Regions from separate parts of the Adhaeribacter swui genome, predicted to be linked through region 2. Evidence: riboswitches for the same ligand, from Rfam matches in the RefSeq annotation. Region 2 holds a riboswitch; the other holds the start of a gene.

Region 1 (3,424 bases), on a different replicon from region 2:
AGGCCACGGAAGCAACAATTACTTTTCCTAATAATAGAATATCCAGCGGCAAGTACTTCGAGAGAAAGTAAGGAGTAGCCGGCAACGCATCAATATGATAGCTGGTATGATGTACCGCCCAGGCCGCCACCGTGAGGTCGCCAATCAGGCTGGCCATCAGGGCCGGTAAAAGCGCATCGTATTGAATACGCCCAATGGTGAGAACCTCCATCGCAAAAATGGCCCCGGTTAGCGGCGTACCAAAAACAGCTCCAAAACCAGCCGCTACCCCGGCCGTGAGAATCATCCGCATATCCACGCCTTTTAAGTTAAACCACTTTCCGAACATAGCGGCAATGCTGCCTCCAATCTGGACGGCTGTTCCTTCCCGGCCGGCGGAGCCACCAAACAGATGCGTGATAATAGTGGTAGCTAAAATGATGGGGGCCATGCGTTTGGGCACGCCCCCACCAGCTGCATGAATTTCATCCATAATCAGGTTATTGCCTTTCTCCGACGATTTCCCTACCGATTGGTAGATAAAGTGAATGAGCAACCCAGCTACCGGTAATAAATATAATAACCAAGGATGCTGAAACCGGTAACGGATGGCGGCATGGAGTAACCAAAGAAACAAAGCAACCATACTGCCAATAGCAATTGCAATGGGTATTATTAATATAGTCCAGCGGATTAAGTGTTTGAAAATGGCATATTGCTCTAATGGCCTTCTACGTATTATCATTTATAAATTAAATTATCCGTATTTTAATAATTCATAAAAGTACCAAGGGGCAACAATTTAAAAAATTTAGGATAGCGGTTGATAGATAAACTTTTTATCCGGAAATACTTACTTTACCAATCTTAACAGAATTATCTAGCTCCTTTTAGTGACTTTTATTTTTGAACTTTAAAAGTACTCAATCCGGCAAAAGTAGCTCGGTGGCCTAATTCTTCTTCTATTCGAAGTAGCTGGTTAAATTTTGCTACCCGTTCCGACCGGCAACCGCTCCCTGTTTTAATGTGCCCGGCATTGGTCGCTACTACCAGGTCCGCAATGGTGGTATCTTCCGTTTCCCCGCTACGATGCGAGATAAAGCAATGATAGTTGTTTTGCTGAGCTAAGGCTACGGCTTGCAGCGTTTCTGTAACGGAGCCAATCTGGTTGAGCTTAATCAGGACACTATTCCCAATGCCCACATCAATACCTTTCTGAATAATTTCCGGGTTCGTACAGAAAATATCATCACCCACTAATTCAATTTTATGGCCCAGCGTTTGTGTCAGTCTTTTCCAACCATCCCAATCATTCTCTCCCAGACCATCTTCTAACAAGACAATAGGATACTGGCGCACCCAATCCTCCCAAAGCTGAACCAGTTCGTCCGAACTAAAAGTTTGCTGAGTACTTTTAAATAAGGTGTATTTTCCATTGTTCCACATTTCGCTAGCCGCCGGATCCAGGCAAATTGAAATGTCGGTGCCAGGTTGGTATCCGGCCTTTGTTATGGCTTCCAGAATTACCTCTACTGCTTCTTCGTTCGATTTTAAATTAGGAGCAAAACCTCCTTCATCGCCTACGCCCGTTGAATAGTTTTTACTATTTAATAAGCTTTTAAGAGTATGAAAAACTTCTTCGCCCATTCGTATACTTTCCTTAAAAGACGGAGCATGATGCGGTGCAATCATAAACTCCTGGAAGTCAATATTATTATCGGCATGCCGGCCGCCATTAATTACATTCATGCAAGGCACCGGCAGTATATATTGCTCCCGCTGAACTAATTGTTGATACAGGGGAATGCCTTTAGAAGCCGCCGCCGCTTTAGCAAAGGCAATGGAAGCCGCCAATATAGCATTTGCTCCCAGGCGGGATTTATTGGCTGTCCCGTCTAATTGAATCAAGTATTCATCAAAAGCTTGCTGGTTTTCAAAAGGAATTTCCAGCTTGCCGGCCACTTCGTTATTCAATTGCAAAACGGCCTTTTGGACCCCTTTGCCATTATACCGGGATTTGTCGCCATCCCGCAATTCTACGGCTTCCTTTTCGCCGGTACTCGCACCCGAAGGAGATATACCTCTTCCGGTGGCTCCATCTTGCAAGCTTATTTCTACTTCAACAGTGGGATTACCACGGGAGTCCAGTACTTCCCGTGCCCATATTTTCTTTATTTCCATAGTTGTATTATTTAAGATAGTTAGATAAATACAGGTGATTTAGTTTAATAGATAGAAAGAGGAGACATACAATTTCGCGGACAATTGGATGCCAAAATATCTTATAGAAAAATAAAATGATGTATTTTTAGCAATAAAAAGCTATTTTGATATCCAAATAAGAGCAAGAATATTCCTGATAAAAGCCAAAGAGATAGCAGTGGATGTAAATCCCAGTTGAAATATCGGAAGAAGGATAGTAACTTTTTCACCTACAAATTAATTAAACCGCAGTATAAACCTGCGGTAGCTCATTTGTAGGTGTCATCAGCATCTAAGGCGGTTTTTAATTGGAAGACACCATTTCCATTACACTTATCAAAGTATTATCTACTTATATACTTTAATTCTATTTTTGGGTTTTAAATTAGCAACTTTATAGCCCTTTTACCTCATTTAAGTTTATGGAAAGGGCTAAGCCTGGGGTACCATATAAATAAATGGGCGCAAGGGCAAAGGGCTTACGTCCCCAGCGATTACGATGAGTTAAGTAAGCCACATGTGATGACAAAATGCCAATACCGGCACCAACAAAAACATCCGATTCCCAATGTTTATTTCTTAACATCCGAATAGCTCCAACGCCGGTTGCAATGGTATAAGCTCCCACTCCATACCACTGGCTTTTGTGGCGTAGTTCGGTGTGTAATATAGATGCAGCCAGAAAAGCTTGGGCCGTGTGGCCGGAAGGCATAGAATATTTATTTTCGTGATTAGGTCGCTCTATATGAGTAATATACTTTAGCCCAAAAGCAGATACTGCAAAAATAGCCTCTGCTTTAATAATCAGCAGGGACGTGTTTAAGAAATCATTGTTTGAATTAATCTTAAGCAAGTTTACAATTGCCAATTCCACATATGGAGCAATCATTAACGGATTATCCAACGTAGTTTTGAAATTCGGGAAATGATGCAAAATATCCCGTTGTGCATCATAACTGCTGTAAAAGCCATGGCCATGAATGGTACTGACCCCATATCCAATTAAAATAGTAGGTACAATAGTGGCTTTAAAGATTTTAGATTTATAAAACGGCTTGGGGGAAGAGATTTTTAAACTTGGACTTTCGTATTTCTTCAAAGTATCAGCATCCTGAGCCTGCATAGTCGGACATACCAGCATAACAAGTACCAAAAAAAACAACCAAAAATTTATAATTTTTTGCATAGTTTAATGCTTTCAGGAAGATATAGTTAGATTAACCCTTGAGAATCTTATTTCAAC
Region 2 (3,424 bases):
AGAATCGGTAAAAGATCGGGTATACGTATAAATGCCGCCTTGGCGGGATGCTTCGTAATGGCGATCCCGAAAATCAAAAGCTATTTGTAAATTTTCAAATCTTTTACCACCATGGCGGGCAATGGCTTTGTCTACAATCTGCTGGGCTTCTTTATCTGCGGGTTCAGTTGGAGCAGCTTCTTGTTTGGTCTGGCGCGATTGGCAGCCACTGCCCAAACAGATTAAAACAAACAAAGCTAATAGCTGGATGGATCGCATACGTTACCTTTTAAACCAATAGATACTGTAAAAAACTTAGATTCAAAAAATCCCGGTACCATTTACCTAAATTCTGGGCAGATTCAAGAAAGTCTTAAAACCCGGAAAGCTCCGCTTTATAACGCAAAGCACCAGGTTATCTGCTATTACAAATGATATTTTTAAAAATTTAAAATTTAAGTAAGCTATTCATCCGGTGTATTTTTGTTTTCTCTGGAATGCCATACCTTATTAATTGCGACTCGTTGCGCCGCGTAAATACCCTGGTGGCCGCTAAAATAATACGCCGTAAAACACGCAACGGCAAAATACAAAACGGGTTCACCGCCAAACAACTCCACTCCCATTAACGTGCAAGCCAGGGGCGTATTGGTAGCGCCGGCAAATACCGCGATAAAACCTAAAGCGGCCATTAAATCCACGGGTGCGCCGGTAAGCACCGCCAACGTATTGCCCAAGGTAGCCCCAATAAAAAATAGCGGTGTTACTTCGCCGCCTTTAAAACCCATGCCCAAAGTAATAGCGGTAAACAGTAACTTCCAGAACCAGCTAAAATAAGTGGCTCCGCCAACCGTAAAAGCGGTGGTAATGCTCACCTGTCCACCCGGCGGGGGCACTACGCCCAAGCCTAAATAATCCGGGGTTTGTAGCAGAAAGGTAAGGCTAATGATCAATAAACCACCTACTACCGGAATCAACCATTTTATCGAAATATCTTGATTGGCCAGATTTTTAAATATATGCGTAGTGCGGGCAAAAAGCTGGGAAACTAAACCAAAAGCGATACTGGCGCCAATCACTTTTAACAACAATAAATAATCGGTTTGCAGAAACGTAGTTAAGTTAAATGGCATTTTCTGAAAAGTAATTCGGTACTGCGTATGGTGAATGCCCCAAGCCGAACACACCAAATCGGCCAGAACGGCCGCGATTAAACACGGGAGCAGCGCCTTGTACCGGATAACGCCGATGGCCAGTACCTCCAGGGCAAATACCGCCCCCGTAACCGGCGTACCAAACACGGCCCCAAAACCAGCGGCCATCCCGCAGAGCAACATAATTGAAATATCTGCAGAGCTTAGTTTTAACTTTTGGCCCAGGTAGTAAGAAATGCTGCCGCCAATCTGCACGGCCGTACCTTCACGACCCGCCGAGCCGCCAAATAAATGTGTAATAATGGTAGTAACTAAAACCAGGGGCGCCATGCGCAACGGAATACCGGCGCCCGGCTCGTGAATATGGTCCAGAATCAAATTATTACCCGCCTCGGCATTTTTGCCCAGGTACTTGTAAAGCGCGTAAATAAAAACACCAGCTACAGGCAGTAAATACAATAAATTAGGATGCTGGAAACGGTATTGCGTGGCAACATCTAACAACCATAAAAACAATGCTACCAACGAACCTACTCCAGCCGCAATGGGCAAGGCCAGCAAAGTCCATTTCAGGAGATGTTTAAAAATCGAGGCTTGTTGCAGGTTAGAGAAAAAGCGCGGCATAGCTACAAATAATTTTAAATTATTTTATCTGTAGGCGCCATCAGCTCCAGAGGGAGCGGTTTCCGCAGGAAGACACCATTTCCTGTACCGGCGCAAATATAACAATCTGGTTTAAATTTAAAATGAGTTCTTGTTTTTAATGAAACCAGCGAAATAAATTTGGTTGGTTAACCCGAACAGGTAAACAGATTTAATGCATAATAACGTTTATTTACCAGATACCTGCTTAATCGCACCGAAGCTGTCTGGGAAATTAAAAAATTTAAAAAATCGCTTTAAAATAGCACATGTACACCTTTGCCGAAAAAGTTATTCAATTTAATACTCATCTGCAGTTTACCGGTCAGTTGCCGGCAGGCGTTAATATCTTAAATCCGTTTCGGGAGAATAAAGAAATTCTGCCAGTATCGTCTGTGTTTTACCGCAAGTACTACGCCGATTACAACCCGCGGCACATGATTCTGGGCATTAACCCGGGCCGGTTTGGCGGCGGATTAACGGGCGTGCCTTTTACCGACCCCAAGCGTTTGCAAAAAGAATGCGGCATTGCGTACTCGGGCAAAGAAACCCACGAACCTTCGTCGGTATTTGTGTATGAGGTGGTAAATGCTTTTGGCGGCCCCGAAGCTTTTTACCAAAAATTTTACATTAATTCTGTTTGTCCACTGGGTTTTACGGCGCAAGGCAAAAACGGCAACGAGGTAAACTACAATTACTACGACCAACCCGACTTAACCCGAGCCGTGTACCCGTTTATCGTGGAAAGCATACAAAAGCAAATTAATTTTGGCATTAACACCGACGTTTGTTTTTGTTTTGGCACCGGCAAAAACGAGAAATTTTTAAAAAAACTCAACGACGAGCAACAATTCTTTAAATCGATTGTGGCCCTGGAGCACCCGCGCTTCGTGATGCAATACAAAACGAAATCCAAGCAATTTTACATTGATAAATACCTGCGGGCATTTCAGGAAGTTTTATAATTCTCAGACCTAAACAGCATCAAATAAAAAACAAGTAAATTATTTTGGGTAAATCTTTATAACCCAAGATAAGATCGCCATTCCAAATCGGGTTGACTTATCCGGGAGTGCTCACCTGGCTTTAATTGATCCGGTAAAATTCTTGCCTTTGTCCTTAAAAATAAATAGCTTTCAAGTATTTAGCTAACTACAGGCAAAACATGGAGCTACAAATTAACGAAAAAAAGCGTACCAGCCAGGCCCTACCGGAAACCCGCTTGTTGTGGGTGCTGCGCGACGAATTTGATTTAACCGGCACCAAGTACGGCTGCGGCGAAGGCCAGTGCGGTGCCTGTACGGTTTTAGTCGATGGCAAAGCCACTCGTTCTTGCCAAACGCCAATCAGCAGCCTGGCCGGCAAGGAAATTACCACCATTGAAGGCCTAAACAAAACCGGAAAATTACACCCCGTGCAGGAAGCTTATTTAAAAGTAGATGTTTTCCAGTGCGGCTACTGTGCTTCGGGCATGGTAATGTCCACGGTAGCGCTGCTCAAAAGTAATCCGCAACCTTCCGAAGAACAGATCATTGATTTTATGAACGGCAATGTGTGCCGCTGTGGCACCTATCCCCGCATCGTAAAAGCCATTCAGGAAGCCGCCTCGCAAGCTTAAAATTTTAAAAAATGGAGCTATTCAATCCTAA

The links. Region 2 has a riboswitch for fluoride ahead of HUW51_RS15285 (voltage-gated chloride channel family protein). Riboswitches for the same ligand answer to the same signal wherever they lie in the genome.
Region 1: another riboswitch for fluoride. It lies ahead of eno (phosphopyruvate hydratase); the one in region 2 lies ahead of HUW51_RS15285 (voltage-gated chloride channel family protein).

The regions. Positions count from the first base shown of each region.
Region 1 is NZ_CP055154.1:22,277-25,700, reverse strand. It holds gene HUW51_RS00125 (voltage-gated chloride channel family protein) at 1-724, opposite strand, end outside; gene eno (phosphopyruvate hydratase) at 880-2,160, opposite strand; fluoride riboswitch at 2,451-2,516, opposite strand; gene HUW51_RS00115 (phosphatase PAP2 family protein) at 2,576-3,367, opposite strand; gene HUW51_RS00110 (phosphatase PAP2 family protein) at 3,415-3,424, opposite strand, start outside.
Region 2 is NZ_CP055156.1:3,629,622-3,633,045, reverse strand. It holds gene HUW51_RS15290 (DUF6503 family protein) at 1-258, opposite strand, end outside; gene HUW51_RS15285 (voltage-gated chloride channel family protein) at 444-1,757, opposite strand; fluoride riboswitch at 1,782-1,849, opposite strand; gene HUW51_RS15280 (uracil-DNA glycosylase family protein) at 2,045-2,740, shown strand; gene HUW51_RS15275 ((2Fe-2S)-binding protein) at 2,941-3,393, shown strand; gene HUW51_RS15270 (xanthine dehydrogenase family protein molybdopterin-binding subunit) at 3,405-3,424, shown strand, end outside.